2 linked regions of the Catalinimonas alkaloidigena genome follow. The protein of the gene in region 1 binds, or shares a complex with, the protein of each later gene. Links are inferred from orthologs where the notes say so. Each region holds a gene or a part of one and is shown on either strand. Other genes may lie near its edges.

Region 1 (16,269 bases):
CCTGGAGTATATCATTGACTATGTCAAAAATTTTCAGTTTACAGAGGAAGACCTATCCTATCTGGCAACTATCAATGGTCGCGAAGGTAAACCATTGTTTGAAGATGATTTCCTGAAGTATTTAGGTGACCTAAAACTTCAGGTAGATATTGATGCCATTCCAGAAGGGATGGCAGTATTTCCTCACGAACCGATTGTCAGAGTTAAAGGGCCTATTCTTCAATGCCAGCTACTTGAATCTCCCTTACTCAACATTATTAATTTTCAGTCCTTAATTGCTACCAAAGCAGCGCGAATATTTAATGTGGCGAAGGGTGACCCAGTGATGGAATTTGGTTTGCGGCGTGCTCATGGTATTGACGGTGCCCTGGCGGCTAGCAGAGCCTCTTATATAGGGGGCTGTTCATCAACTTCAAATGTTTTAGCAGGTAAACTTTTTGGTATTCCGGTGAGTGGTACCCATGCTCATAGTTGGGTAATGGCTTTTGGAGATGAACCTACTGCATTTAAGGCTTATGCTGAAGCCATGCCAGATAACTGTATCTTATTGGTAGATACTTACAATACGATTGAAGGCATTAAGCATGCGATCAAAGTAGGAGAGATGCTGAAAAAGAAGGGTAAAAAGCTCAGTGGTATTCGTATTGACTCAGGTGACTTAGCCTACTTTAGTATACAAGCCAGACAAATGCTGGATGAAGCTGGATTTGATGAAACCACAATAGTCGCAAGTAATGACCTTGATGAAAATATTATTAGCAGTTTAAGAACTCAGGATGCTAAAATCGGAATATGGGGAATAGGTACCAAGCTGGTGACAGCCTATGACCAGCCTGCTTTAGGGGCAGTATATAAGCTGTCCGCCATAAAGAACAACAAAAATAAATGGGAGTATAAAATCAAGCTATCTGAACAGGCTATTAAAGTAAACAACCCCGGAATTCAGCAGGTGAGAAGATTTTACAGTGGTAACGAAAAAGGGGAAAAAGTGCCTATGGCCGATATGCTTTATGATATTAATACCCCGCTCAAAGAAAAGCTCAAGATCATTGATCCCATGGATCTTACCCGACGCAAAATTATCAAGACAGAGGGACTAAATTATGACGAACTGCTCATACCAGTGTTTGAGAAAGGAAAACAAGTATATCAATCTCCAAACATTCATAAGATCAGGCAGCAAACTATTGATAGTTTGAATGAAATCCCTTCAGGCGTAAAACGTTTGGTGAACCCTCACAGCTATCCTGTAGGCTTAGAAGAGAAACTTTATAAGCTCAAGACGGACCTCATCCTCAAGCTCAGAAACCTCAATGACGATGATAGTGAATGAGCAATGATGAATTAGTAGATTCTTTAAAAAATTATATTTTTTCAACAATCTGAGGGGAAAATTGGGTACTAATTCCCCACATTTTTTTCAGAAAACTCACTTTTACAGCTGAATTTAGTGTTGGCATGCATTTTTTATAGTATTTGGTGTATCACATCAAATCTCTAAAGTCTATGAAAGCCCAAATCAGAAATTTAGCCATCGTCTCAGCCTTAAGTATTGGATTGTTTTCTTGTGAGAATAAAGAAATGCAAGAAAAAATCTCCCGATTATCAAGCGAAAACCAGCAGTTGGAACAAAAATTTGCCAGCAAAGACTCTTCGCTAATAAATTTTATTGAATCCTTTGCAGAGATTGAAAGCAACCTGAGCGACATTCGTGAGCGTGAAATGAACATACAGCTCAACAAAGAGAAGAACCTTTCTACGGAAGATTTGAAGCTTAGAATCAGAGAGGATGTTGAAGAAATCAACCGTTTGCTTATTGAAAATAGAGAAAAGATAGCTTCACTAAATGCTCAGCTTAAATATTCAGGCAGACAAAATGCAAAGCTCAAAGCTTCAATGAATGAATTGCAGGAAAGCCTAACTGCTAAGATAGAAGCAAAGGAAACTGAAATTGGCACTTTAACAGAAGAGCTTGCCAGTATGAAGATTAAAGTAGATGAGTTGAACACAAATTTAGCGAGTCTGAAAGATGTAAATGATCAAAAGGAGCAAACAATAATATCAAAAGTAGAAGAGCTGAATACCGCTTATTTTGTAACAGGTACTTTTAAGCAATTGAGAGATAATCAGGTATTGAGCAAGGAAGGTGGTTTCTTGGGTCTGGGTAGAACCGAAGTGCTGAAAGATAATTTCAATAAGCAGCAGTTCAATCAGATTGATATTCGTCAAACGCTACAATTTCCTGTTGAAGGCGAAGAAATAGAACTTGTTACCAGTCATCCTACAGACTCTTACAGCTTGGAAAAAAATGATGAAGAGAAGCTGAATCTTGTAGTTTCTGATCCTGAAAAGTTTTGGGAATCTTCAAAGTACCTGGTAATGGTAGTTAAGTAAATAAAACCAGCTGATTAAGCCGTCCCGCATTGTGGGGCGGTTTTCTTCAAATTATTTTTTTAAACTAATTTAACTTTTTAATCTCATGAACACGATATTGATAACCCCAAGAAATGTGGCTGAACTGAATTTGCTAATGGAAGTAATTCAGAAGATGGAAATAGAAAGTTGCATCTTATCAGAGGAAGAGAAAGAAGATATTACTACTGCCCTGATGATGAGGGAGGCAGAAAGGGAAGAAGGAATGGCCATCACTGAAAAATTACAAATGAAATAAACTATTTAAATATTGATAAGCCGGTTTTAAGACCGGCTTTTTTCATTACGGGCCAAAAAACTTTACACTTACTGTTGATCCACTGTCTATCTTAAATTCTTTTACCTCAGTATATTTGCTGCCAAATGATCTTTCAGCTCGGAACACCATTTTGTAGTTACCTGGTTGTAATGCCATGGTAAAGCGAGTTTCGTCAGCGTTAAGATCATATACCCATTCCTGAAACCCGTTTTCATGGACTTTGTAGATACTTCCATAGCCTTTGGTAACGATGTTAGCGTTTAGCACCCCTGGTCCTGGTATGGTTAGATTAGTGGTTTGACCGTATTCAATTTTTACATCTTTGAAATATGTTTTCGGTAAAGTAAGTACTTCTATATCGTAGGTGCCTGCCAAATATTTTTCAGCGCTGGCAACGCTTTGCACATTCAATATTTCTTGTTTCCCATGCTGCCTGATGAGTGCGTTCACCCCTTTGTCGTATTCTGTGTGACCTCTCTGTGAGAGCTGTAATGAACCCTGTGGTGATTTGATAGGAAGTACATTGTGCTTGCCTCCTTCAAAAATAACATTTCGCTTTATGACCGGAGGTATGGTGTTGACAACCACATCATAAGAAAGCACCGCATCCAGGACTACTGAATCAGGTCTGCCCTGCGCATCCCGATAGTGCACAAAATCGTAAATAGGTGCCTTCGTAAAATTGTTGTAAAAAGTGACGTTTACGTTGGTCTCTGTTGGTTGATTGTCAGTGCCAAGTAGTTCTACACTTACAGTGGTGGTTTCCAGTGACTGCTTTAAGATATCATCCAACACTAGCCGGAAATCATTAACATTTTTTGCATCAAAATACTGACCTACACAGGCAAATTCATCCCGGTAGTCATTATCCATTCCGAGGCCAATCACAAATGGTTTGAGGAAAATATTCTTTTCCTGGAGGGAGAGGGAGACGGCACAAGGATCTCCCCCACAAGACTCTATACCATCTGTAATAATAATAATAAGGTTGCGGTATTCAGGGTCATTCGTAAAATCATTGGCTGCCTGTTCCAGTGAATAAGCAATGGGAGTTACTCCCGAAGGCTGTATTTGTCTGAGTTTTGCGATAAGTCGGTCATGATTGGCTGGTGCGAAAGGTACTTCCAGCTTGCTGTCCTGACAGTTTTTGTAGCGAAGATTATACTGATGTCCGTATACTCGCAGTGCCAGCTCAAGGTCTTGATCTACTTTAAGGGAGTCTACAAGTTCTACCAGCATGGCTTTGGCAATGTCCATACGTACACTGTTTTCCCAGTTAGCGTACATACTGCCGGAGGCATCAAGTAAAAATAGCAGACGGGTTTTTTCAGGTGGTCTCTGAATCTGAACTTGGGCCCTTACTAAGCCAACGCTTGTCAGAAAAAACAATAGCAGAATATATCTCTTCACAATCTTATTTTTCAGTAAATCAAAACCTTAAACTAGCCTGCAAAAAGCCTATGGCTAAGTAACGGACATCAGGTATAAGTTCTTTTATTAATCCTTTACTTTAGGCAAACCATTGAAATTTGATGATTTACCTGTAGAAACTTCAAAAGAAATTATTTTAGTATCTGGGCGGTATGCTCTTTGGTTTTTACTTTTTCTATGATGTCTTCTATTTTACCGTCTTCATCAATTAAAAAAGTAGTTCTCGCAGTGCCCATATACTTTTTGCCATACATTGACTTTTCTTTCCATACGCCGTAGGCCTGATTAATATTAGTGTCTTCGTCGGCAATTAGGGTGAAAGGTAATTCCTGTTTTTCGGCAAATTTCTGATGTGATTTTACCCCATCTTTACTTACTCCAATTACTTCATAGCCAGCTTTTTGAAGATTGCTGTAATTATCCCTCAGGTTACAAGCCTGAGCCGTACAACCTGAAGTGTTATCTTTGGGATAGAAATAAAGGACAACTTTTTTCCCACGAAAATCAGATAACTTAACAGTTTCATCTTTTTGATTCTTAGCTTCAAAATCAGGAGCCTGGTCGCCTACTTTTAGTGACATGTTTCTTTTTAGTTAGGTGATAAATTATTTTCATGTGCAAGTTAGAAAGAATAGAGAAAAGTAAACATATAATGAAGAGCTGAAACCTACTCTTGGTCTGCAACGTTTTTTTTGCAAGTTTTGAAGCTTCCTTTACAGAATTCACTTCTTCACTTTTTAATATTAGAATGCAATGATGGACAATCCGGTAATAATATTTGGCGCAGGTGGCTTAGGAAAAGCTACATTAGAAATATTTCAGGAAAACGAAGTAGTAGTTTACTGTTTTCTGGATGACGATAAACGTTTGCATGGACAGGAAATAGCAGAAATCGGTATTCTGGGAAGCATGGATGATCATGGATACACAAAGTTTATTGGTAAAAAATGTGACGCTTTTGTGGCACTAGATGACCGTGAGCTTCGTAAAGGCGTATTCAAAATGTTAAATGATCGTCGTAAGGTGATGCCGATAAATGCGGTTCATCCCAAAGCTATGATTTCTGGAAACGCCTATATTTCTTATGGTCTTTTCGCGAATGCCGGAGTAGTCATAGGTAGCTTTGCCAAAGTGGGAATAGGATGTATTCTGCATACCAATTCGGTGGTAGATTATGAAGCACAGCTTGGTGATCATGTACAGGTCGGTGCCGGCAGTGTTATACATGCCGGTGCGAAAGTAGAAGATAATGTGTTTATTGGTGCAGGAGTAACCATAGCCGCTCCGCTGGAAATAGGAAAAGGAGCACGCATCGGTGCTGGCTCGGTCGTCGTGGAAAACGTGAAGGCAGGTGCCACAGTGTTTGGAAACCCTGCAAAAGAAGTATAATACCTTGAAAGATCACGCTCCATCCTCCGAAATCATCCTGAACGCTGATGGGAGTATTTACCATCTGGGCTTACGACCCGAACATCTTACGGACTTCATCATTACAGTTGGTGACCCTGAGCGGGTAGCTGAAGTAAGTAAATACTTTGATAGTATTGATGTAATGATCAATAAGCGGGAATTTGTTTCGCACATAGGTAGACTGGGTAAAAAAAACATCATGGTTATCAGCAGCGGTATGGGCACAGATAATGTAGAAATACTGCTTACTGAATTAGATATTTTGGCCAATGTCAATCTGAGCAATCTCAACCCTAATGCTGAACATCGTACATTAACGATTATTCGTGTAGGTACATCAGGTGCATTACGGAAAGATGTTCCCTTGGATTCTTTGCTAATGAGTGACTACGCATTTGGATTAGATACTCTGATGCATTTTTACGGCAATAAAAAAAATATGCTTTATAGCGAACATGCCCGGCAACTGCAGCAGCATATGGAACTTTCCTTTGAACCATATTGTGAACGGGCTAACGAAACTTTAAAGTCCTTGTTGACACAAGAGTTATTGACAGGAAACACCCTTACCTGCCCGGGCTTTTATGCTCCTCAGGGTCGTAGAGTTAAATTACCTCTGCAGTTTGAAAACTATCATGAAAAACTGAAGAGTTTTAGCTTTGATGGGGGTAAATTGACAAATTTTGAGATGGAGACAGCTGGCTACTATGCATTAGGCAAGGCTTTAGGACATAAGGTATTGAGCACCAACGCAATTGTAGCAAATCGGGAAACACAAAAGTTTTCTGTCCATTCTTCCAAAACCATTGATAAGCTGATACGTACAGTATTGAGTAAAATCTCAGGTTTGGATTAAATTTCCATGAAATCTAATTTAACGAATTGTCGTTTGGAGAACATATCCTTACTGAGCATTTGCCGTTAGATATAAAAGTAAATAATTTAGAAACAATTAAAATATAATTTGATATGAGTAAACCCGTTGAACTTACCGATTCTAATTTTGACGAAATGATCAACGCAGGCGATAAGCCGGTTTTAGTTGATTTTTGGGCAGAATGGTGTGGACCATGTAAAATGATTGCTCCCGTTGTAAATGAGTTAGCTGAAGACTATGATGGGAAAGCAGTAATCGGTAAGGTAGATGTAGATTCAAATCCAAGTATCTCAGCTAAGTATGGAATTCGTAGTATTCCTACTTTATTGGTATTTAAAAATGGAGAAATTGTTGATAAGCAGGTAGGTGCTGTTAATAAAGGAGTATTAGCCCAAAAGCTTGACGCACAACTTGCATAATAATAAAAGGACAAATCATTTTGTTTTTCCTTGCTTATTTGATTCTTCAAAATTCTATTGTATTTTTGAATTATAAGTAATCAATAACTACTTTTATTGTATGATTGGTAGCCTTTCAAAGACAAACAGTAAACTTACAGCAGCACAGCGTCGTGCTTGCTGGTTTTGGTGTTGTATGTTGTCTTTCAACCTGGAAGGCTTACTATGTACTATTAACAATACTTCAGATAATAAACCTTAGTATTTTATTTACAAAGGTTCAGCTACATAGATTACAAGCCTTCCCCACTTAATTTAGGGAAGGCTTTTTTTATGATTCAAAAATCTCAAAATTAATATCCATGCAAAGTTTCCGTACAGAAATTGAAAATCCAGTCGTTGAAAAAGACATCATTGAGCTGGAAAAAAAGATCAGGTTGTTTCGTGTAGGTAATATTGATGAAGATCGCTTTCGCAGCCTGCGGTTAGCCAGAGGAGTGTATGGGCAGCGCCAGCAGGGCGTACAAATGGTGAGAATCAAAATTCCTTTTGGTAGACTTACTGTCCCTCAGATTCGGCGTGTCGCTGATATAGCAGATGAGTATGCCAATAGTAACATCCACCTTACTACACGACAAGACATACAAATTCACTTTGTAAGCCTGGATAGAACACCCGAGCTTTGGTCTGAATTAGAGCAGGATAAGTTGACATTAAGAGAAGCTTGTGGAAATACTGTGCGGAATGTAACGGCTTCAGCTAAGGCAGGCATTGATCCTAATGAACCTTTTGATGTATCACCTTATGCACAGTCAATTTTTGAATATTTCCTCCGTAATCCGGTTTGTCAGGAAATGGGGCGTAAATTTAAAATCGCGCTCTCATCCAGCCAAGAAGATTCTGCCTTTACATTTATCCATGATATCGGTCTAATTCCCAAGGTCAAAGAAGTGGATGGAAAGGAGATAAGAGGCTTCAAAGTACTCATTGGCGGAGGTTTGGGAGCTCAGCCCCATATGGCTGAAGTGGCCTCAGAATTCATGGAAGAGGATAAAGTTATTCCGTTTACCGAATCAGTATTAAGAGTATTTGACAGACATGGAGAGCGTAATAAGCGGGGAAGAGCGAGAATGAAATTCTTAATGAAGAGTATTGGCGCTGAAGAATTGATCAGGTTAGCTGGTGAAGAGCAAAAAAGCTTGAGAGCTCAATCCGTCAAAGTAGACAGAGATTTGATCCCTGAACAGGTGCTTCCAAAAAATAATGATTTTGGCCCAGCTACTATTTCTGATGAGCGTAAATACGCGCTTTGGAAAACTACCAATGTGTTTCCTCAAAAACAGGAAGGGTATTATGGAGTTCATATCAAACTGCCATTAGGAAATATCCTTTCCGATAAAGCCCGTAAATTTGCTGATATCGTAGAAAAATACGCAGCGGATGATGTGCGTATCACGGTGAACCAGGGCTTCCTGTTGAAGTTTCTGACAGAAGATGCACTACCACACCTCTTTAATGCCCTGCATGAAATTGATCTGGCCGAACCCGGCTTTGACAGTACTGCTGATGTGACTGCCTGTCCGGGAACTGATACGTGTAATCTGGGGATTTCAAATAGTACGGGTGCCTCAAATCGTATTGAGCAACTGATACGTGCCGAGTACCCAGAACTGGTTAAGAACAATGACATTAAAATCAAAATTAGTGGCTGCCCTAATTCATGCGGACAACATGGTATTGCAAGCATTGGCTTTCATGGTAGTTCTATGAAAGATAAAAATAAAAATGTATTACCGGCACTACAGGTACTGTTGGGTGGCGGCGTAGATGGCAATGGTGAAGGGCGTATTGCTGAAAAAATAACGAAAGTACCCAGTAAAAAAGTAGATGAAACCATGCGGGTACTACTGGATGATTACGAAGAAAATGGGAATGATGGAGAGTATTACGCTGATTACTATCTGCGTCAGGGTAAAATGTATTTCTACCATCTTTTAAAGCCATTGACTGATTTGGAGAGCCTGAGTCCTGAAGATTATAAAGATTGGAAGCATGAGCATGAAGAAGAGGCTTTTAAGGTAGAAGCAGGAGTTGGTGAATGTGCGGGCGTGGTGATTGACCTTATTCAGACACTCATTGTGGAAGCAGAAGAGAAATTGGAAAGTGCTTTAGAGAATTATCAGGGAGGAAACTATGCAGATGCTATTTACAATGCATACAGTGGATTTGTGATAGGAGCTAAGAGTCTTCTTTTGTCTGATGATAAAAACCCCAACAATCAGATGAATATTATCAAAGAATTTGATAAGCACTATGTAGAAAGTGGTAAAGTGAATTTAGATTCTTCTTTTGAAGCGTTAGTTCTACAGATAAGAGACTATGAACCTACAGAGGCTTTTGCAAAAAACTATATTGCAGCTTCTGAATCCTTTTTGACTTTGGTAAAAAAGCTTCGCGAGCAGCAGTTAAACAGCAAGGTACATGCTTAATCAAGAATATGTAAAACCTCGTTTATCATTGGTTGGTGCAGGCCCCGGAGACCCTGAGTTAATCACACTTAAGGGTATTCGGGCCTTAGAAACCGCAGATGTAGTGCTCTATGATGCGCTCGCAAATGATGAACTTCTCAAGTATGTTCCTGAAAATGTTCCACGTATTTATGTTGGGAAACGAGCAGGTAGCCACAGAGTTGCTCAGGAAGATATCAATAGGCTGATAGTAAGCTGTGCACGTCAGTATGGTCATGTAGTGCGTCTTAAAGGAGGTGATCCTTATATTTTTGGTAGAGGACATGAAGAGCAAATCTATGCTGAACAAGCAGGTATAGCCGTATCGCTGGTACCTGGTATCAGTAGTGTTAATGCTGTGCCTGCATTACAATCCATACCACTAACGCGTAGAGGGCTGAGTGAAAGTTTTTGGGTAATTACTGGTACTACTCGTAAAGGCACTATTTCCAATGATGTAAGGCTGGCTGCACAATCTTCAGCTACCATCGTCATTCTAATGGGCATGTCTCGGATTGAGGAAATTCAACAGACTTTTTTAAGTTTTGGTAAAGCTGATACTCCGGTTGCAATAATTCAAAATGGCTCTATGCCTGATGAGAGGGTAGGAGTATCAAATGTTCGTGAGATGAAAACAATGGCTGCTGAAACCGGGCTGGCTTCACCCGCAGTGATTATCATTGGGGAGGTTGTTGCTTTGCATCCTGCTCACATTGCTGAAGCAGTAAAAAGAGAGCTTGCCCTTAAGGCAGAAATGCATTCCTGATAACTGATTAACCAATTTTTTTTAAAACTAAATATTTGCTGTGTACAGTTAGCAAAACTGTATACATACAACAGCTATGCATAGCCAAATTTTGAATTTTTAAGTGTTATAAACTTAGCTGATAAACCTATAAATCTCAGATTCATGATAAGTTGGGAAAATAATTTATTTGATCTAAAGCATCAGGATCACATAGATCGTTTGAATGCTATTTTTCGCTCAATGTCTCCGGAAGAAAGGATTAAAGCTATGTATAGCAATAAGTCACTAATGGAGAAAAATGTCATCCTGACTTCTTCTTTTGGCACTACAGCAGTTTATCTTTTGCACCTTTATTTCAAAATGAATATTAAGCAGGAGGTATATTTTCTGGATACGTCATTTCATTTTGATGAAACCTTGATGTATAAGCATAAGCTTACTCAAATGTTTGATTTGAATGTAAAAGAATTATTTCCGGAAGACTGGAAAAATAAATTTACCAGAGAAAATGAAGTGTGGAAAACTGACCCTGACCTGTGCTGCTCGGTAAACAAAGTTGAACCTATGTTGCAGATCAAGCAGAAGGCAGATATTTGGGTCTCAGGCTTAATGAGCTGGCAAAATGATCACCGCCAGAATCTGGATATCTTTCAATGGAAAGAGGGGACACTTAAGTTTTATCCCATTATAGATGTGAAAGAAGATGAGGTGAAAAATTATTTGGCAAAATGGTCATTACCAGTTCATCCACTAAAACCTCTAGGTTATGAATCGATCGGCTGTAAACATTGTACTTTTAAAGGTAGGGGTAGGGCAGGACGCTGGTCGGGGAATGCCAAAACCGAATGTGGATTGCATCAGTAGCCTGACAATAAATTTAAAAAACAGGCAGGTTAATCATCTGGCCTGCCTTACGATTTACGATCGGTTCTAATGCACGGTAGACTTTGCAATGGCCTGCTTCAGGTCTGCTTTGATATCCTCAGTGTGTTCTAAACCAACAGATAAACGAATGAGCCCCGGTGTAATGCCTACAACAGCCCTTTCTTCATCAGAAAGTTTAGAATGAGTTGTAGAAGCAGGATGAGTACAAATGCTACGGGTATCACCTAAGTTGGCAGTAAGTGAGAGCATTTTTAGCGCGTTTAAAAAACGCTTTCCTCTATCTAGTCCACCTTTTAATTCAAAAGTAAGAATACCTCCTCCTAGTCGCATTTGTTTTTTTGCGAGTTCATATTGAGGGTGAGAGGGCAGTAACGGATACTTTACACTTTCTACTTCCTCCTGCTCTTCCAGCCAGCTTGCCAAATCCAGTGCATTGGCACAGTGTTTTTCCATGCGTACCGCCAGTGTCTCCAGACTTTTGGATAGAATCCATCCATTAAAGGGGGACATGGCTGGGCCGGTATGTCTTGCCATAAATTTGACTTCTTTTATGAGCTCTTTACTTCCTAACACCGCTCCACCTATCGTCCTTCCCTGACCATCTATGAATTTGGTAACCGAATGAGTAACAATATGGGCGCCCCATTGAAGTGGGTTTTGTAAGTAAGGTGTAGCAAAACAGTTGTCAACGTTCAGCAAAAGCTTGTATTTTTCCGCCAACTTTCCCAACCACTCCAAATCCAGCAAATCCAAACCGGGATTAGAAGGTGTTTCCACAAAGATCATCTTGGTATTATCCCTAATCTGGGCTTCCCATTCTTCAGGATGATGAATGTCAACATAAGTATGGGAGATTCCCCAACGGGGTAGTAGTTGCGTCAGGATTTGGTGGGTAGAGCCAAATAAAGAGCGTGAAGCCAGCACGTGATCACCAGTTTTTAAAAAAGAGGCAATACTGATAAACATAGCGGCCATACCCGATGCGGTAGCTATGCCTGCTTCTGCACCTTCTAACGCGCACAGTTTCTCAATAAACTCATCATTATTGGGATTTGAGAAGCGGGTATAAATATTACCTTGAATTTCGTCAGCAAACATGGCACGAGCCTGTTCTGCGTCTTCAAATACAAAACTGGAGGTAGCAAATATTGGCACGCTGTGCTCACGATGTTGAGACCGCTCAGCCTGAGTTCTGATGGCTTCTGTCTCAAAATGACGTTTATGATCTGCCATAGTGATTTGGTTATGATTTTACCTGAAAGCTATATGATATTTCGGCAGTTTTTTCTAATATTTTAGCAACAGAGCAGTATTTGTCAAGAGAAAGGTCAATGGCTCTTTTAACCTTACTTTCATCAAGGTTTCCATGAAAGATGTATTCAAGGTGAATCGTTTTAAAAAGTGATGGTGTTTCTCCTTCGTAGCGCGTAGCTTTAATATTTACATCAATGTCATGAACCTGCTGTCTCTGCTTTTTTAGAATATCTAATATGTCTATGGTGCTGCATCCACCAATTCCGGAAAGCAATAACTGCATAGGGCGCATTCCTTTATTTTGTCCTCCTACATCGGGGCTGGAGTCCATGTGAATGCTGACGCCATTCTCATTTGTGGCTTCCATATGAAAAGCATCGTTTAGCCTTTTAATTTTTATCTGCATTCCAACAAAAATTTAACTTACTTTGAAGGTGTACGTAAATTGTAAGAAGGCAAATTAATTCTAAACTAAGCAATAACAAAATTCAGCTATGAAAGAAATCACTGTACAAGAATTAAAAAAGATGCAGGATGCTAAAGAGAGTTTTCAGTTTATTGATGTAAGAGAACCATATGAGTATGAAGAAGCTAATTTGGGAGCAGAGTTAATTCCATTAGGAGATGTTCCTAGTAGTGTAGATAAGTTTAAAAAAGACCAGAAAGTGGTAGTGCATTGCCGAAGTGGTAAACGGAGTGCAAATGCTATCAAGTTTCTGGAAGATAACTATCAGTACAATAACCTCTATAATCTAAAAGGAGGAATACTAGCGTATCAACAGGAGATAGAAGACTAAGCTTATTTATTCAGGAATTAGTTCTTTGCCTTTATCTGGTTTGAAAAAAGGAATATTACCAGTAGGTTCAAGCTGGGTACTATCTTGAACCTGCTGGCTTGGTAGGACATTGTTTTTATCAATTGCTGTATTGCGAGCATTAATAAAGAGTTCTTTTATTTTATCAAAGCTCTCCACGTGCATCAAACTAATACCCTGATTGGTGTAATTTGTTGCTCCAACACCACTCAACAGGCTATTAAAATTATTTTTATTATAAACTTTTACCCGGTACTTGCCATTCTGTGTAAGTAGGTATTCCAGCGTTACGTCTCCGATTACACTGGCTGCATCAGCTTCGTTATTTACGTTTGTAAATCCTCCATCTCGTGTTACCCTTAAGCGGCCATCTAAAAAAGTGTAAGAAAGTCTTAACTGAAATGTGTTAAATCTATCTTCATCAAAAGACCCCAGATCTACATCAATTTCAAGGTTCTCATCTACCTGGCTTAGCCAATAGCTGAACTGGTTGGAAAGAAATTCACTTACGCTACTGCTCACGAAGTTACCACTGCCTTCAAATGACCCGAGCTCGGAGAAACGTCTGAGCACAATAAGGCTAAAAACCTGTCTTTTTAACTCTTCTTCACCATAAAGCGCATTATTTTTTAAGGTCTCCACTGCTGCCTGTAGCTGAACATTATTTTCCGGATAGTTCTGAACATCAATGGCAAAATCAATATTGGGTGACATAAGATCCCCGGTGAGATCCATATTTACAATCGCGTCATATCGGCGCCTTATTTCATCAGAAGTCTCTTCATCACTGATATTGATCAGAGGCTCAAGAGATGCTAACTGCTGGTAGGTAGCCGTAATATCTACAATACCCCCATAGGGGTCACCCAGCCAGGAAATAGTGCTGCCGGGCTGAATCTTGAATTCCTTATTGATGATATTGTATAACGTAAAATTATAGCCCCCCTCCAGGAATGAGATATCTCCAAACATACTGAACTCTCCTGCTGATGAGAGAAGTAATTGTAACTGCCCATCACCTCTTCCACGGATGATATCACCGGTTTTGATATCAAAAATCAGTTCGCCATAAGCATCAGGCGAGATATCAATTTCCAGGTCAAGGTTTACGCCTGTAGGGTTAATTTTGTCGACGCCTGACTCATTCTTAATACTATCTTTAAAATTTACAAAGCTTATGAAGTCCGATTGCTGCACATCTTCAATACTTTCCATAGGAATAAAAATCTTGGTCCCTTTTTCAGTAGTGACCCGGGCAGAGATGTTCATATTCTCGATCGCTCCTAATAAATTCACCTTTCCGGTAGCATAACCTTTTCCATAAAAAAGGTCATTGTCTTTAAGGCCGGTATTGAGTACAGCCACATTATCAAGGTCTCCGGTCAGGTCAATGACAAAATTGGTAAAGCCATCATGGAAAAAGCCTCCATTGAATACCGCTTTATTATTTCGTTGGTCAAATAGCGCAAGGTCTTTTACACCTATTGTGTTTTCGTCAAAAAAGATGCCTCCATCAAAAGTATAACTGGTATTCAGGTAGTTGATTTTGATACTTCCATCCTGAATATTTCCCTGCCCCATAAGGATGGGATACTGCAAACTACCTGAAATACTAAACTCACCATCGGCTGTTCCGCCAAACTCAGAGAAAAATTCGTCAAAATAAGGCTCCAGAATGTTGATATTCATATTCTGAAATGTGGCCTTCATATTAAGAGGATCGTTGATTAAGCGGGGCTTGTAGCCGCCGTTTAAAGATATGATGCGCTCACCATCCCGGTTCACCATTAAGTTCAGCCTGAGCTCTTTATTGATATTATCCCAATCTGCCAAAGTGATGATTTTACCTACTGCAAAATTGTTGATGCTAAAATCACCAATAGAAAACTCGCTGTCAAGTACAAGTTGCCGGGTGCTATCGGATGCGGATTCAAAAACGTTTTGGATATCCATAAACCCGTTCACTTCTCCCTGATAGTTCCTTTTGAGGAGCGGACTAAGATTATCCACCTGAAAGTTATCAACTTTTAAAGTCAGCATTTTCTCAGGATCTTCAGATAATGAGCCAAATAACGCAATTTCCTGTAGCCCTTCATCATGGGATTCATTAAATAGAGAAAAGCTGTTAAAAACTAGTTCTTTGTCTGAGTAAACGATTTTATTGCTGTCAGAAAAATACCAGGGATGATCTAAGACAAGTAAGTCAGAAGGGTTAAAAATAACCTCGGTAGTATCATTAAGAAAACGTAATTCACCGGAGATAGCAGCATGATTATTCGTATACTCTTGCTTTACATTTTGCTGAAAATCAATGTGGTCATCACTCCAGATGGCTTCAAAGATAAAGTTCTCCGTATTTAAATTTAATTCATCTTTGTCAATCTCCTGTCTTTCAGACTCCAGATAAACCATCGCAAGAATTTCAGTGCTGTCTGCAATTTTTGAAGTGGAAATATCAACAGTATTATCTAACAAGATACTGTTAGCATACTTGATGGTGTCTATTTTACTGTGCAGGGTAATAATATTAGTATATCCTCCCGTAAATTTGCCATTCAGACGGGTGTTATTTGAAATGCTAAGTTGCGGATCAAATAATTGTAATAGCGGGTTAATATCATCAAGAGAAATATCATAGTTCAGCTCATACTTATCATTCCGGTAGGATTCAATAGGCTTCACCTGTTTGCTACTATAATATGCCTGTAAGTCCTCAGCATTATTGGTGAAGATCAAGCGATACTCTTTGACCAGCTCTTCCACATCATTTACTAAATAAGAAAAATCATAATCCCCTCTGAGGTTAGCGTCAAACTTATCCGAGTAAAGGCTAAATATCCTTTCATTTTGGTCTTTAATGGAAGTAAATGATAATGTGTCTATCGCAAGGTTTCTGTTTTCATAGCTAACAAACAGCTTTCTGAAAGAAGCATTACCAACCAGATCATCAACTTTAAATCCTTTGGTATTAGTGGATAGCTCAGTCCTGATAAAAATTTCTTCTTCTGTAAGATTTAGCGTTTTTAGAAAAGCAGTGTCCAGCTTTGCCTGAAGCACTATGTCCTCTTTACCATTCCTCAGGTCAAGCGTACCATTGAGTGAGAATTTGAGGTTAGGGTCCTGTATATCCAGTTTCCCTTCAAAAAAAGATTTTGCGAAATGAGCATTGGTGGATATGTTCTTGTAACGATAATGATTTATCCCCAAATACTTGAAATTAGCATCCAGTTGGAAATCAGCATCATCAATGCT
Region 2 (16,204 bases), 1.0 Mb from region 1 along the record:
GTGTGCAAGAATAGCATACGCCTTGGGATGACCATTGGCAGGTTTCTCTAAACGGGCAGATAGTTCCTGGCCTTGTGGGTTTTCAAACGTAATTTTAATAGCGGTCATGGTGTTTTATTTTGGATAAGGTAAGCAGATTAGGCTCATTTAAAAAGTCCGGGGAATGACAAAATTAAGAGAGAGCTGAAGTATGAGTTTCATGCTCTACTGATCCTGAAAAAATTGCATAAAAAAAGACAGATCAATTACTGATCTGTCTTATTCAAGGGTAGTAGCGAAGACGGGAATCGAACCCGTGACCTCAGGGTTATGAATCCTGCGCTCTAACCATCTGAGCTACCTCGCCATACGGTATCATTCACTTTCAGCAGCATAACAATAAAGCTGAATTGCTAATGTGTATGCTACCTGTTGCGAAATGAGTTGCAAAATTACGAACTTACATTTTAAGTACAAGTTTCTTAAGGATAAAAATTTGTCTGGTAAATAAATTTTGGTTGTTGGTCTAATAAAATAATTATACATTGCATAAAGGCGTATCTGCGCAAGACAGGCCTATAACCGTATTCTATATGGAAAATGACCATTTTACGGCCGAATTTGAATTTAAAGCATCTCAAAAAATGCTTTATCCTTATCTGAACACCCCAGGGGGATTGGCACAGTGGTTTGCTGATGATGTTATAGTCAATGATGACAAAGTGCTTATATTCTTTTGGGATGAAGAGCAACATAAAGCTCGCATTGCTTCTCAACGTTTGAATAAGTCAATTAAGTTTGAGTTTTTAGATGGTGAAGAAGGAGCTGCAAATAATACGAGTAATGGATTAACTGATTCTCCTTTCATTGAAATAGACCTAGATTCCAATGAGCTTACGGGTACAGTATTTATGCGCATTACTGATACTGCTACTTCTGATGACTCAGAGGAACTCCATGAAATTTGGCAGCAGCTTACCGACAGCCTTAAGGAAATAGTAGGTGGGTAATAAAATTACACCTGGGTTTTATCTTTTCTTTGCCAAATCTTTTGCAAAGTGAATATTTGCGCAACTTCTTGCGTTAAATGATAAGAATGAAAAAACTCGATAAATTTATCATATCGTCATTTGTTGGGCCATTTCTGCTCACCTTTGTGGTGGTAGTCTTTATACTGCTGACGCAGTATATGCTCAAGTACTTTGATGATTTTGTAGGCAAAGATTTAGGAATGGACGTTTTTGCCGAACTCATCATGTATTTTAGCATTAATATGACCCCTGTAGCCTTGCCATTGGCAGTACTTTTGTCATCCTTGATGACGTTCGGGAACATGGGAGAACATTTTGAGCTGACTGCGATCAAAGGTGCAGGGATTTCTTTGACCCGTGCGGTAAAACCTCTTTTCTTTTTTGTGCTATTGATATCATTTCTAGGCTTCCTTTCCAATAATTACGTAGTTCCAAAGGCTAACCTCAAAGCATATAGCTTACTTTATGATATCAAGCAGAAAAAACCAGCCTTAGATATTCGTGAGGGAGTTTTTTATGGTGGTATACCCCAATATGAGATTAAGGTAAATAAAAAATACCCAGACGGGGAAACGCTAAAGGAAATTATCATTTACGACCACCGAAACGGCCTGGGTAATAAAAACGTGATCCTGGCCGACTCCGGACGTATGTATACCGTAAATAACGATCGTTTTCTAAAACTTGAGTTGTATAATGGAAATCGTTACTCTGAAGAAAATATGCCGGGAACGAGGGGGAGCGTGAGCAATGACACCCGCTTTACACGCAATAGTTTTGAGGCTACTACAATGGTGTTCAGTCTCGCTTCTTTTGATATGCAGAGAACAAAAGAAGAATACTTTGCTCAGCATAGAAGAATGAAAACCATGGGGGAACTCGCTACAGCTATAGACTCACTTTCAGGAGAGAAACTAGCCATAGAATATCAGGCATTTGTAAGCTCTCCCACATTCTATACGTACCATTTACGTTATGATTCCCTTATGCCTGAGAATATTCGCCAGAAAGCATTGGCGATGGCTGAAAGTGATACCAGTTTGCTTACTTACGAAACTGACACAATAGCAGATGATAGTCTCCGTGTGAGTATTGAACGCCATCAACAGGAAATGAACGAAGTTTCTAATTCTGCCCGTCAGCGTATGCTTCGTCAGGTAAAAGAACAGGCTAGACAGCAAAGGCTAAGAAATAGCGGCAGCCCACTTAAAAAAGAAAAATATATCCCAAGCGTAGTAGATTCAAGTCTTATTCAGCGGGCTGATACCTTTATTTCAGATACAGAATACAGCTCTGTAATTGCCAAGGCATTAAACCAAAGCAAAACAATCAATAATACATTACAAATAAATACTTCCAAAATTCAGAAACTTGAACGGGAGGTTAATAAAGATCTATACGAAAGCCGCAAAAAAATTGCCCAGGCTATATCTTGTATTATCATGTTTTTGATAGGAGCACCTTTGGGAGCTATTATCAAAAAAGGGGGCTTAGGCTTTCCGGTGTTGATTTCTATTTGCTTTTTTATTGCTTTTTATGTGCTGACTGAAATGAGCAGGAAATGGGCGGATGAACTGTTGATGGATGCGGAAGTCGCGGTGTGGTTTCCAAATATTGTACTGTTGCCTTTTGGCATTCTGTTTATGCTTCAGGCAAGGCTGGATACGCGTATATTAGAACCAGACTTTTATAAAGTTTGGCTGGATAAACTGAGCAAAAGGTTTCAGTTGGTTCGCAAAAAAGTCTCTTTGCAGTAAAAGTATGCCGGAAAAGATAAATACGTTTATCTGAACTAGTTAAAAGAAGGGGCAGTTTATTATGCATAAAAAAAAATAATATTAAATTGCGGGCTATTTTGAAAAAATACTTAATAGTCTCTACCTTTGTGCAAATTTTTGAAGAACCATACTTTATATAGGCATGTATTTAACCAATGAAAAAAAGCAGGAGATATTTGAAAAGCACGGCATTGATAAGTCGAAGACTGACACTGGCTCTCCTGAATCTCAAATAGCGCTTTTTACGCACAGGATTAATCACCTGACTGAGCACCTTAAAATTAACAAGAAAGATCACTCTTCTCGTCTGGGTTTATTGAAGTTGGTAGGTAAGAGAAGAAGACTGCTCGAGTATCTTCAAGCAAATGATATTGAGCGTTATAGAGCAACTTTAGCTGATTTGAATCTGAGAAAATAATAACATCTGGGGAATCTTTGAACGATTCCCCTTCTGCATTCCATTCGTTCCCTTTTTTTTTTCTTATCTTTTGTTGATAACTCTTTTTTAGCTTGCCAAGCGGTTTTTAACCATTTCAGCTTACCGTAGTTATCATCTTCACTAGATGGAATCACTTTTAGAAATTTAGATTTTAGATATGCACCTTAACGCAATTACAAAAGAAATTACACTTGCTGACGGCAGAACGATTACCATAGAAACAGGTAAATTGGCAAGACAGGCTGATGGGGCCGTAGTAGTACGTATGGGCGATACGATGTTGCTCGCTACTGTGGTAGCTAACCGTGAAGCCAGAGAGGGCGTAGATTTTCTTCCTTTATCAGTAGATTATCAGGAAAAATTTGCCGCTGCAGGTAGAATTCCTGGGGGATTTATCAAGCGGGAAGGAAGGCTCTCTGAACATGAAATTCTGGTAAGCCGACTGGTTGACAGGGCTTTGCGCCCCATTTTTCCTGAGGATTTTCATGCTGAAGTGCAGGTAAATATTAACCTGATCTCAGCTGACAAAGAAGTGATGCCTGATGCACTGGCAGCGCTGGCTGCATCTTCAGCAATCGCGGTTTCTGATATACCTTTTGGTGAACCAATTTCAGAAGTTAGGGTAGTAAAATTTAATGGTGCTTATATAATTAACCCAAATGCCCAGCAAACTGAAGAAGCTGAGCTTGATATGATAGTTGCTGGATCCAGCAAAAATATTATCATGGTAGAGGGGGAGATGAACGAGGTGAGTGAAGCTGAAATGCTAGAAGCTATCAATGCTGCACATGAGGCTATTAAAATTCAGTGCCAGGCTCAAAAAGAGCTTTCCGATCAACTTAACCCCAACAAGCGTGAGTATGAGCATGAAGTGCATGATGAGGAGTTAAAGAAAGAGCTTTTTGAAAAATATTATGACCAGGTATATGCTATCTATGCAGAAGGTATACCCAGTAAGGATGTGCGCAGAGAGCGTTTTAAAGAAATTAAAGACAGCTATACCGAAAGTCTGCCTGAAGAGCACGAAATAGATTTAGGACTGGTAAGCAAGTATTTTGGAGAGATCCAGAAAAAAGCTGCCCGCAACCTGGTACTAGACGAACAGAAAAGATTGGATGGACGTAAATTAGATGAGGTTCGTCCTATTTTCTCAGAAGTAGGATACCTACCTACTGCACATGGCTCAGCGGTTTTTACCAGAGGAGAAACGCAGTCACTTACCACAGTAACTTTAGGTACCAAACTGGATGAGCAGATGATTGATGGTGCTATGGTTTCGGGAAGTAATAAGTTTATTCTACATTATAACTTTCCTGCCTTTTCTACAGGTGAGGTTAGACCCAACCGTGGTCCTGGCCGACGCGAAATTGGTCATGGAAACCTTGCTTTTAGAGCACTGAAAAAAGTTTTACCTAAAGATGAGGATAATCCTTACACCATTAGAGTCGTATCAGATATTCTAGAATCCAACGGCTCTTCATCAATGGCTACTGTATGTGCAGGATCGCTGGCACTTATGGATACTGGTATACCCATAACTGCTTCAGTATCAGGTATTGCCATGGGCCTAATTACGGATAATGAATCAGGGAAATATGCCGTATTATCTGATATTTTAGGTGATGAAGATCACTTGGGCGATATGGACTTCAAGGTCGCTGGTACGAGCAAAGGTATTACTGCCTGCCAGATGGATATCAAAATAGACGGACTTTCATTCCAAGTATTGGAAGAGGCACTGAAGCAAGCCAATCAAGGGCGACTGCATATCTTAAATGAGATGGACAAAACCATTTCAGCTCCCAACGAAAGTCTTAAACCAAATGCTCCACGCTCGGCATCTCTTAAAATTGAGCGAGACATGATTGGTGCCTTAATAGGCCCCGGTGGTAAGGTAGTACAGGAAATTCAAAAAGAAACCAACACAACTATAGTTATCGAAGAAGTGGGTGACAAAGGGCATGTAAACATATTTGCTTCCGATGAGCAGGATATGAACAAAGCACTTTCTCGAGTAAAAGCGATCGTTGCTGTACCTACCGTAGGTGAAACTTATGATGGTACTGTGAAGTCAATTATGCCATTTGGTGCATTCGTTGAGTTTATGCCTGGTAAAGACGGTCTGCTACATATATCAGAAATTAAGTGGGAGCGCGTTGAAAGTATGGATGGGGTAATGGAAGTAGGAGAGGAAGTAAGAGTTAAGCTGGTAGATGTAGATAAAAAGACTGGAAAGTATCGTTTGTCAAGAAAGGTACTTCTCCCAAAACCAGAAAAAAAGCAATAGCACAGAAATTGCAGCATTTCATTGGTTTTTAGAAAAAGTAGCATATTAGTTTGATATCCTACGTCCTTAAGGAACTAACAAATCACCTATGCTTGTTGCATGCTTGTACATCACAAAAATCACTCAAACCCTAAGTGAATGAGACAACTAAAGATTAGTAAACAGATTACTAATAGGGAAAGTCAGTCGCTGGACAAATACCTGCAAGAGATTGGAAAAGTTGATTTGCTTACGCCAGATGAAGAAGTAGACCTGGCAAAGAGAATACGGTCAGGTGACCAACTTGCGCTTGAAAAGCTTACTAAAGCCAATCTAAGGTTTGTCGTGTCAGTAGCAAAACAGTATCAGAATCAAGGTTTAACTTTAGGGGACCTTATTAACGAAGGTAATCTGGGCCTAATCAAAGCCGCACAAAGGTTTGATGAAACGCGTGGTTTTAAGTTTATTTCTTATGCTGTCTGGTGGATTCGCCAATCTATCCTTCAAGCCCTGGCTGAACAATCCAGGATTGTAAGATTACCACTCAACCGTGTAGGATCACTCAACAAGATCTCGAAAACATTTTCCGAACTTGAGCAAAAATATGAGAGAGAACCTTCTCCGGATGAACTCGCTGATGTATTGGAAGTGACTACTAATGAGGTGGTAGACACTATGAAAATCTCGGGAAGACACGTTTCTATGGATGCTCCCTTTGTGCAGGGTGAGGAAAACAGTCTACTTGATGTACTGGAAAATGACACTGAAGAGACTCCTGATTCATCACTAATGAATGACTCTCTACGTAGAGAGGTTCAAAGGGCTCTTTCAACCCTCACACAACGTGAAGCAGATGTAATTACCCTTTATTTTGGCCTCAATGGAGAACATGCCATGACATTGGAAGAAATTGGCGAAAGGTTCAACCTGACCCGTGAGCGCGTAAGACAAATTAAAGAAAAAGCGATTCGTCGTCTACGTCACACCTCTCGTAGTAAGGCCCTGAAACCTTATTTAGGCTAAGATATTTCATCTTTAAAATTTTAGAAGGTCTCTTACAGGAGACCTTTTCTGTTTTACAGGAAAGCGATAACTTTGTCCGTAAGCCAGTCGTATTAATAAACGAATATCTATATTTTTATATATACAAACTAATTAAGAAGAAATGACGAAAGAAAAAGTCAACTTATTGATATTGGGATCTGGTCCTGCAGGTTATACTGCTGCTATTTATGCATCTCGAGCCAATCTTAACCCTGTACTTTATCATGGTGACCAGCCCGGAGGACAGTTGACAATCACTACAGATGTAGAAAACTACCCTGGCTATCCTGAAGGAATTATGGGACCGCAGATGATGATAGATTTCCAGAAGCAGGCAGAACGTTTCGGCACAGACATTCGTAATGGGCTAGCCACATCGGTAGATTTTTCTTCCTATCCTCATAAAGTTATTATAGATGAGCAGCATGAGGTTGAAGCAAATGCTGTAATCATTGCTACCGGTGCTTCTGCCAAATGGTTAGGCTTGCATTCTGAAGAAAGGCTGAATGGTAGAGGAGTTTCAGCCTGTGCTGTTTGTGACGGCTTCTTTTTCCGTGGACAGGAAGTAGCTGTAGTAGGGGGCGGTGACACGGCTGCGGAAGAAGCCAGTTATCTCTCAAAACTTTGCAAGAAAGTGTACATGCTAGTGAGACGAGATGAAATGAGAGCTTCTGCGATCATGCAACAACGTGTTGAAAATGCTGAGAATATTGAAATACTATGGAATACAGAAACTGAAGAGATTCTTGGTGAAGAAGAGGTGGAAGCTATGCGTATAGTAAACAATCAGACCGGGGAGAAAAAAGAGATTCCTGTTCAGGGTTTCTTTGTAGCGATTGGTCACGAGCCCAATACATCCATTTTCAAGGATTATATTAATATGGATGAAAGTGGCTACATCAAGACTGTTCCGGGAAGCGCCAGAACCAATGTAGAGGGTGTATTTGCTTCAGGTGATGCGCAGGATCATATTTATCGTCAGGCAGTTACTGCAGCAGGTACTGGCTGCATGGCAGCATTGGATGCAGAACGCTTCCTGGCGGCAAAAGAGTTAGGTATTGTGGAAGGAATTCCAACAATTTCTATGAAAGAATAGGTGACTATAGTATGTCAGCAAAATAAAAAAGGGATTAATGCTAATCTCTTTTTTATTTTTCCATCGTAAAGTGTTTGATACCACATTCTACGAATTCATTTCCTACCACTTCAAAACCAAACTTTTTGTAAAAATCAATAGCAGCAGTCTGGGCATGCATATATATTTTTTGCTGACTGACATTAGGGTCATTTTCAATATCGCTTAATACAGCTTTTACAATACTTTGCCCAACACCTGTCATCCGACAGGAACTTAGTACTGCAAACCTTTCCAGCTTAATGCCATGTTCGGTTACTCTCCAGCGGCCTGTTCCACACGGATTGCCATCTTTATCAAAAGCCAGGAAGTGGGTTGAACTGTTTTCAAACTCATCAAACTCCTCTTCGGGGTTTACTTCCTGTTCTTTAATAAAAACTTCTTCTCTGATTTTGAACGCCTGCTCAAGCTCTTCCTCATTAACTACTTTTCTGACTCTGGTCAATGTAAATCTGATTAATTGATAATGTAATAAATAAAACCGCCTGGTGAAAAATTATTCATTAATCTGAAGGTTATCAGCTCGTTCATAAGCTTCAATGATATCTTTCACCAATTTATGTCGTACTACATCCTCTCCACCAAGTTCAACAAAACCTATTCCCTTTACGCCTTTCAATACTTCCAGCGTTTCAATAAGTCCGGACTTATGATTTTTAGGCAAGTCGATCTGTGAACGGTCCCCGGTTACAATCACCTTGGAATTTGGCCCCATACGCGTAAGAAACATCTTGATCTGCATAGGAGTAGTGTTTTGCGCTTCATCCAGCAGAATAAATGCATTCTGTAAGGTACGTCCTCGCATATAGGCCAGCGGAGCAATCTCAATTACCTTATTTTCTTCGTAGAACTTTAGTTTTTCGCTAGGCACCATGTCAAATAGCGCGTCGTAAATGGGGCGAAGATAGGGGTCTATCTTTTCTTTAAGGTCTCCGGGAAGAAAACCCAGGTTTTCACCTGCCTCTACTGCCGGACGGGTAATGATAATTTTTTTAACCCGCTTATTTTTTAAGGCTTTGACTGCCAGAGCCACTGAAATATAAGTTTTTCCGGTACCGGCAGGACCAATCGCAAAAACCAGATCATTTTGGGCTGCTGACTCCACCAGTGATTTCTGATTAGGTGTTTTGGGCTTTATTACTGCTCCACGCGTTCCGTAGATAAGAATATCATCGTCTGTCGCAATAAAGTCCGGTTTGTTTTCACTATTGATTAGTAACTGTACGCTCTCTTCAGTGAGCTTTCCATATTTGTGGTAATGCGTCAGCAGTGAATTCAGGATATCATTGATTTTGATAATTTCTGGAGTGCTTCCCTGTATCAATATCTCATTACCACGAGACACAATTTTACTTTCAGGAAAAGCGTTGGAAATCTTTTTAATGTTTTTATTTTCCACTCCCAGAAAATCTAAAAGTGAAATGTTTTCTAGTGTAATAACTTTTTCTACCAAATGCTCAAGGGTCTTGTTGAATAATTTATCTATCTAACGATTAATGTCTTGAATAATGTTTACTTTTGCTACCTAAAATTAGAGAAATTTTTAGACCGTTTCCATGCCGCTGATCACATTTATGTCAGATTTTGGTCTGACCGATTATTATATCGCTGCGGTCAAGGCTAAGCTTTATACGAGTGACTCTTCTCTTCAGATAGTTGATATTAGCCATCAGATCGACAGTTTTGACCTTTCACATGCATCATTTATACTACGTTCAGTATATAGGGATTTTCCTCAAAATACTGTCCATTTGATAGCAGTAGGTGCTTCTTCTTTCGCAGAAGAATATATTGCTGTACAACTGGATAATCATTTTTTTGTTAGTGCAGATAATGGCATCATCAGCCTGTTAAGTGAGCAGGAACCACAGAAAATCGTGCGTCTATCTGCTAATACTTCTTCTACTTTTGCTGCCAAAGATATACTGGCGCCTGCTGTTGCTGCCATTGCCTCAGGCAAAAAGCTGGAGGAAATCGGGCAAGTTGTCAATAGCATGAATCGTAAGATTCCTCGACAACTGAAAGCCAATAAAAAGATGATATCCGGAAACATCATTCATGTAGATAATTATGGGAATCTCATCACCAATATTGATCGCTATACTTTTGATGTACTGAGTAAAGATATCAACTATGAAATCACTGTAGGCAGAGAACATTTTAGCGAAATACAACAAAATTATTTTGATGTAGATTATGGAGAATGTGCTTTATTTTTTAATCATCAGGGACTTTTAGAAATTAGCATCAATCACGGAAGTGCCTCAGTGCTGCTAGGATTAGCATTTGACAGTCCGGTTCATATCCGTTTTGAACGATAGTAGGAAAAAATATCCGGCAACCTTTGTTATTTATGCATACATACATAATTTTGCAAACCTTTAAGCCTGGATGGCGGAATTGGTAGACGCGTTGGTCTCAAACACCAATGGGGTAACACCCGTGCCGGTTCGACTCCGGCTCCAGGTACTTAAGCCTGTAAGTCTTTGATTTACAGGCTTTATTTTTTTGCTTCCTACTTCCTTCCTGATACTTTTTTTTGAGAGGCAGGATTACTTAATTGTATTTGCCAAACGCAATAGCAAAGAACTTTTTGAGTTTAATGCGCAAAGACCTATGAGAAAAAACTTTAATTCATCAGGATGCCGGAAAATTGTAAGTATAGCCGCTCTTGCTTGTTTTTCTTTAATTCACGTGGGCTCAGCTCAGCATCTCAGAGAACTCGCTGATCAGCATGACTTACTTATAGGTTGTCAAACAGGGTGGGGGGATTTTGCTACTGACAACCCTTTGAATAATGCTCGCAGAAAGTTAATAGAAAGGGAATTCAATATTCATACGGGTGGAGCCAGCTTTTCACCGAAAAACCTGCAGCCTATCAAGGGTGTATTTTCTCTGGAACGTACCGATCAGATAGTATCGGCCATACATGCAATGCAGGGTGGTGTTAAAATCCATGCAGCCCATCTACTTGGTCGTAATACATACATGCCAGGCTGGTGGGTGAAGGATACGAATGCTGCATCTCAGCAAAAACTCTTAGAAAGCCATATAGACAAAGTGGTGGCTCATTACAGGGGAAAAATAGATATCTGGGATGTGGTGAATGAATCTTTGAATGCGGAAGGGCATTTTGGAAGATGGCACTGGGGAGCAAATATGGGTTTAAAGAAAATAGGTATGGAGCCTATGTCAAATACAGATGACCATATCCCTGTCTTCATTCGCCTGGCTTTTGAGCGGGCAGAAGTAAATGATCCTGAGTCAGTGAAGATCATCAACGAAAATCAAAATGCTGCTCTGGGAGAAAAACACACGGAAATTTGCTATGAGATGGTAGAAGATCTAAAAAATCGCTCAGTGCCTATTGATGGTGTCGGCTTTCAGCTACATTTAAAAGTGGACGAAGACGGAAGCTTGCTCAATGCGAAAGGAGATACCTTCTCAATCAATGGCTTCAAAGAAAATATGAAAAGGTATGAGACACTGGGGGTAGATATTTACATTACAGAAATGGATATTCAGATACCGGACACTTCTGAATCTTCTTACGAACTCCAGCGTAAAGCGTATTTTGATGTGGTAACCGCTTGTTTGTCACAGCCTCGCTGCCGCGCAATAATGATGTGGGGATCGGATGATGGCAACTCCTGGCATGCGGATAATTTCCCTACCCTATTTGACGCAAACCGGCAAAATAAGCCTGCTTACTATGGGTTTCAGGAAGCATTGCAATCATTTGGGGAGAGGAAAGTAATAAAAGGTCAAAATTCAGAGCCATAATTTTTATGCTCCTAACCGCTATAACTATTACACACCTTTTAATCTGTGTAAGTAAATCTGTATCTATTTAAACAAAAATGCTATGATTTACCTTGTATTGGTACACATTGTAAATCAAAACTTTTTAAACTATGAATACGATTTATTCAAGCAAAGTTACTTCCAAAGGAGGGCTATATGGGCACATTTCTTCGGAAGATAACGCTTTAGACATAGATGTTTATATGCCTACAGGCACTCAGGCTGACCAACCAAAGGGAAGTACACCTGAGCAACTTTTCGCCGCGAGCTATGCTGCCTGCCTGGAAGGTACACTGTATCATATCGCAAAGTTACATCAGGTTGAGATCAGTAACACTGAAGTAAGTGCTAAGGTAAATGCTGTACAGGTAGAAAAAGGTGACCTGCGCTTCTCTTTGGACATGGATGTAGTAATACCTGAGGTAGACAGAGAAAAGGCTCAAAAACTGCTGGATGATGCATATAGAAATTGTCCACTTACCAAGGCTACCAGTGGAAATATGGAAGTAAATGTAAATTTACGATAGTAAGCATACTTTGATCGTACAGCCTGATATTCACAAACAAGATGTTGAATATTGGGCTTTTTCATACTAGCAACAGGCGCTTCAGGGAGTATATGTTGTGATCCCTTTTTCTTTTCTTGACAGCCTGAATCCCCTTTCTTATTTTTAGGCGATGAAATTGCTACACACTGCCGATTGGCACCTGGGAAAGCGTCTGGGTGATTACATGCGCCTGGAAGAGCAGAAAGAAGTGCTGGAAGAAATTTGCGAGATCGCGGAAAGGGAGGAGGTAGATGCGGTTCTCATTGCAGGTGATTTGTTTGATACTTTCAACCCCGGAAACGAAGCGGTAGAGCTGTTTTACAAAATAATTCATCGCCTCGCTGACGATGGCCGCCGGGCTGTGGTGGCAATTGCCGGTAATCATGACTCTCCTGACAGGGTAGAAGCTCCGGATCCGCTGGCTCGTGAGTTAGGCATCATCTTCCATGGAAAACCATCCACACAAATTCGCCCATTTGAGACCCGAAAAGGCCTCAGATTAATGCATGCAGACGAAGGTTTTGTAGCATTAAAACTCCCTGACTACGATTATACCCTACGCCTGCTGCTTACCCCCTATGCCAATGAGGTGATACTGCGCCAGTATTTAGGCACCGATGATAAAGAAGAAGCTTTACGCAACATATTGAGAAAAAGCTGGCAGGAGATGGCTGATCGGTATTGTGATGATAAAGGTGTTAATTTGTTAATGGCGCATCTTTATTTTATGCAAAGGGGAGGCGAGGCACCCCAGGAGCCGGAAGATGAAAAACCTATTCTACATATGGGGGGCGCACAGGCTATCTTTACTGAAGATATTCCTCAACAAATGCAATATGTTGCCCTGGGCCATTTGCACCGGTATCAGCATGTAGGAGGCACCAGCTGCCCTGTCATTTATAGCAGCAGTCCTCTAGGCTATAGCTTTAGTGAAGCCCATCAGCAAAAGTATGTGGTGTTGATTGAAGCTGAACCCGGACAGCCGGTAGCAACCCAAAAAGTTTCTCTGCAAAAAGGAAGAAAACTGGTCAGAAAGACCTTTAAATCTAAAGAAGAGGCAGTAAGCTGGCTGAGAGAAAACCCTGATACTTTTGTAGAGCTGACTTTCGTCAGTGATACATATATAGAAAGTGAAACAAAAAAAGCGCTTTATGATGCGCACGATGGCATCGTAAGCATTATCCCGGAGCTTCACTTACAGGAAGAGCAAAAAATAAAAACGAAGGTAAATTTGCAGCAGGACATCCGTCTCCTCTTCAAAGATTTTTTTGTTCATAAAAAAGGGCAGCAACCTTCAGATGAGCTGATGGACTTATTCAATGAAATATTGGAAACTGATGAAGATGAGGATGAAAGGGGATAAACAATGATTCCAGAGAAGCTTACGCTAAAAGGACTCTATTCTTACCGTGAACCACAAACGATTGATTTTGGTAGATTAACTTCTTCTCAATTGTTTGGAATTTTTGGCGCAGTTGGCTGTGGCAAATCTTCTATACTGGAAGCCATAATATTTGTGCTTTTTGACCGTAGCGACCGTCTCAATTTAAAAGATAACCGCTACTATAACATGCTCAACTTACAGAGTGATGAGATAGAAATTGATTTTACCTTCAGGGCCGAAGTCAACAGTAAGTCAGTTTATCGTTTTTATTTTAGGGCAGGTCGTAATCGAAACAACTATGACCAGGTAGTAGTACGAGATCGCAACTACTATAAGGATGAAGAAGGCAACTGGCTGCCGATTGCGGTCAAGGATGCATCCCAGTTGCTAGGTATGAATTACGAGCACTTCATGCAAACCGTAATCATACCGCAGGGTAAGTTCAGGGAGTTTGTAGATCAGGGCGCTGCCCAACGGACCCAAATGCTAAAGGAATTATTTAACCTGGGCCAATATGAGTTGGGTAGCAAGGTTAAAATCCTGCAGAGTAGAAATAAAACCGAGCTTACTGAGATCCAGGCAAGGTTAGCTGAGATAGGTGGAGTGAGTGAAGAAGAAATCAGAGAAATAAAGCAAAAGCAAAATGTGCTGGCTACCAAACTTAAGTCAGCAGCGAATGAAGCAAATGAGATAGAAAGAAAATGTCAGGCGCAGGATGCCCTTCACAAACTGTTCAGTGATATCCGTATTGCTGAAGAAGAAATAAAGAAGCTTCATGAACAAAAAACTCATTTTGCTCAGAAAGAACAGCAGCTTAGGAATTACAACCGTGCATATACGTATTTCAAAGAAAGGTTTCAGCTACAGATAGAGACGCAGGAAGAAGTTCATGCTGTCAAAGAGAAACGTAAGCACCTACTGGCACAGATAGATGAGCAAAAAATAAGACTAGCTTCAGCGCTCGAAGAATTACAAATACGACAAAAAGCATATGAGCAGCGCGAAACGGATATTCTCAAGTGCCAGGATCTGGAATATGTGATCAAGGTTAGAGAGTTCAAAGACGAGTTAATGCACGAAACAGAACAATTAGCTAAGCTCCAAAGAAATGTCAAAGCCATTGAGCAGTCTGTAGCGCAAAATAAACAAGAGCTTGTTCTGGAGGAGAAGCAACTGGATGAGATGGATACTAAGTTGCGTTTCAGATCTACGCTTCATGATATATACCACTGGCATCTACAACAAAGCCGGCTGTTAAGAGAAAAACAATCCTGTGAAGATTATCACAAACAGTATATTGCTCAGATTGATGAGTTGAGAGCTAAAAAAGCTCAGCGCATTGAAAGTTTTAGCTGGGCTAAAGCAGCTCCGGATATTGATGCGCTGAAAGTACTGATTCGTGAGCAGCTCAAGCATAACCAAGAAAAGCAGGCTAAAGCCGCTGAAAAGATGCGAGAGCTACAAATCAAGGAGAAGTTGGCAATCTATGCTGATAATCTAATAGAAGGAAAAGCCTGTCCGCTCTGCGGCTCTGAGCACCATCCACAGGCAGCACATGACGACTCAATACATGAGGAATTACAATCTCATGAAGAACAGCAAAAGGTTTTACAGCAAGAGGAGCATCAGCTAAGGCAGCTCAATGATGATATTATGCAATTGGAAAGTGACTTTAAAAGTACGGCCACGCTAATGCAAAAAGCCAAAACCGAACTTGAAGATGTGCAGAAAAAGATAGGACAGCATCAGCAGCAGTTTCACTGGGAGAAATTCAAAGGATATGACATTGAAGACATCAATGAATTTATCCAGAAGCTGGAAGTATTGGATAAAAAAGCGCATGAGCTACGTCAGCACATTCAACAGAGAAAGAAGCAACTTCCCGAACTAGAGCAGAAGTATCAGTTGGTTCAGGAGCAACTGAGAGCACACCAGCAAAAAGAACATGCGCTAAAAACCAGCATTGACAACCATCTCTCCTTACTCAGAGTGTACAATTACGAGGGCTGGAAAAATTATGAGTTGCCCGTACTCAAAGAAAGCCTGGAAAGAGGGCAGCGCCAGGTAGAAGAGGCGGCTGAGAAGTATAATCATGCGGTGAAAAACTTTAATGAGTGTGAAAAAGAACTGCATGGCACACAAAGCAAAGCAGACACCGAAAAAGAGAGGCTGGAGCAACAGGAACAAAAACAACAAAAACTAAATGCTGAAATAGAGACCCTCTGTAAAGAAAAAAACTTTGAAAGCCTGGCTCAGGTACATCAATTGCTTAGCCTGAAGCTGGATGTAGAAGAAGAGCAGCGACAGATACAATCCTACAATACCCGACTTAGTAGTCAGGAAGACCAGCTGCAAAAGCTGCGTAAAGAAGCGGAAGGAAAGACTTATTTGAAGGAGGAGCATGAAGGGTTAGTACAAAAAAAAGAGGAAGAAAAGCAAAAAGTACAACAATTACAGGAGCAATTGGCTGTGACAGGTGAGCAGCTTAAACGGATGGAAGAGCGACTGCAAAATAGTCTACAGCTCCAGAATAAGCAGGAAAAGCTACTTATCAGGGAAGGTAATTTAAAGGAACTGGCATCGCTATTTAAGGGGAGTGGCTTTGTAAGGTACGTATCTTCCGTATATTTGGATAATCTTTGCCGTACTGCTAATGAGCGATTTATGAAGCTCACCCGCAACAACCTTAGTCTGGAGCTTAACGAAGATGGAGAATTTATCGTCAGGGATTTTCTTAATAACGGCAAAACCCGCTTACTCAAAACCTTATCCGGTGGACAAACTTTTCAGGCAGCA

Evidence for each region.
Region 2: the proteins of trxA (region 1) and trxB are in contact, whole or in part, in a crystal structure (PDB 1F6M), measured with the Escherichia coli proteins. The link is inferred for Catalinimonas alkaloidigena from one-to-one orthologs.

What each region holds. Positions count from the first base shown.
Region 1 is NZ_JAQFIL010000001.1:2,303,413-2,319,681, forward strand. What follows is about bases 5,173-8,165. They hold trxA (thioredoxin), read left to right. Parts: upstream 5,173-6,502; coding sequence 6,503-6,829; downstream 6,830-8,165. Other genes in these bases: OKW21_RS09475 (NeuD/PglB/VioB family sugar acetyltransferase), read left to right, coding at 5,173-5,512; OKW21_RS09480 (nucleoside phosphorylase), read left to right, coding at 5,517-6,389; OKW21_RS09490 (nitrite reductase), read left to right, coding at 7,171-8,165. In the rest of the region: OKW21_RS09450 (nicotinate phosphoribosyltransferase), read left to right, coding at 1-1,333; OKW21_RS09455 (Cbp1 family collagen-binding glycoprotein adhesin), read left to right, coding at 1,507-2,394; OKW21_RS09460 (hypothetical protein), read left to right, coding at 2,480-2,671; OKW21_RS09465 (vWA domain-containing protein), read right to left, coding at 2,717-4,102; bcp (thioredoxin-dependent thiol peroxidase), read right to left, coding at 4,255-4,704; more of OKW21_RS09475, read left to right, coding at 4,877-5,172; more of OKW21_RS09490, read left to right, coding at 8,166-9,297; cobA (uroporphyrinogen-III C-methyltransferase), read left to right, coding at 9,290-10,081; OKW21_RS09500 (phosphoadenylyl-sulfate reductase), read left to right, coding at 10,226-10,927; OKW21_RS09505 (trans-sulfuration enzyme family protein), read right to left, coding at 10,994-12,181; OKW21_RS09510 (OsmC family protein), read right to left, coding at 12,192-12,608; OKW21_RS09515 (rhodanese-like domain-containing protein), read left to right, coding at 12,697-12,999; OKW21_RS09520 (translocation/assembly module TamB domain-containing protein), read right to left, coding at 13,006-16,269. UniProt on the Escherichia coli protein: Participates in various redox reactions through the reversible oxidation of its active center dithiol to a disulfide and catalyzes dithiol-disulfide exchange reactions.
Region 2 is NZ_JAQFIL010000001.1:1,288,245-1,304,448, forward strand. What follows is about bases 5,718-8,645. They hold trxB (thioredoxin-disulfide reductase), read left to right. Parts: upstream 5,718-6,658; coding sequence 6,659-7,633; downstream 7,634-8,645. Other genes in these bases: OKW21_RS05465 (sigma-70 family RNA polymerase sigma factor), read left to right, coding at 5,718-6,516; OKW21_RS05475 (GNAT family N-acetyltransferase), read right to left, coding at 7,686-8,117; OKW21_RS05480 (PhoH family protein), read right to left, coding at 8,169-8,645. Outside these bases: OKW21_RS05435 (bifunctional alpha/beta hydrolase/OsmC family protein), read right to left, coding at 1-108; OKW21_RS05445 (START-like domain-containing protein), read left to right, coding at 573-989; OKW21_RS05450 (LptF/LptG family permease), read left to right, coding at 1,076-2,767; rpsO (30S ribosomal protein S15), read left to right, coding at 2,931-3,206; pnp (polyribonucleotide nucleotidyltransferase), read left to right, coding at 3,385-5,514; more of OKW21_RS05465, read left to right, coding at 5,653-5,717; more of OKW21_RS05480, read right to left, coding at 8,646-9,125; OKW21_RS05485 (SAM hydrolase/SAM-dependent halogenase family protein), read left to right, coding at 9,229-9,993; OKW21_RS05495 (endo-1,4-beta-xylanase), read left to right, coding at 10,289-11,455; OKW21_RS05500 (Ohr family peroxiredoxin), read left to right, coding at 11,587-12,003; OKW21_RS05505 (metallophosphoesterase family protein), read left to right, coding at 12,155-13,387; OKW21_RS05510 (SbcC/MukB-like Walker B domain-containing protein), read left to right, coding at 13,391-16,204.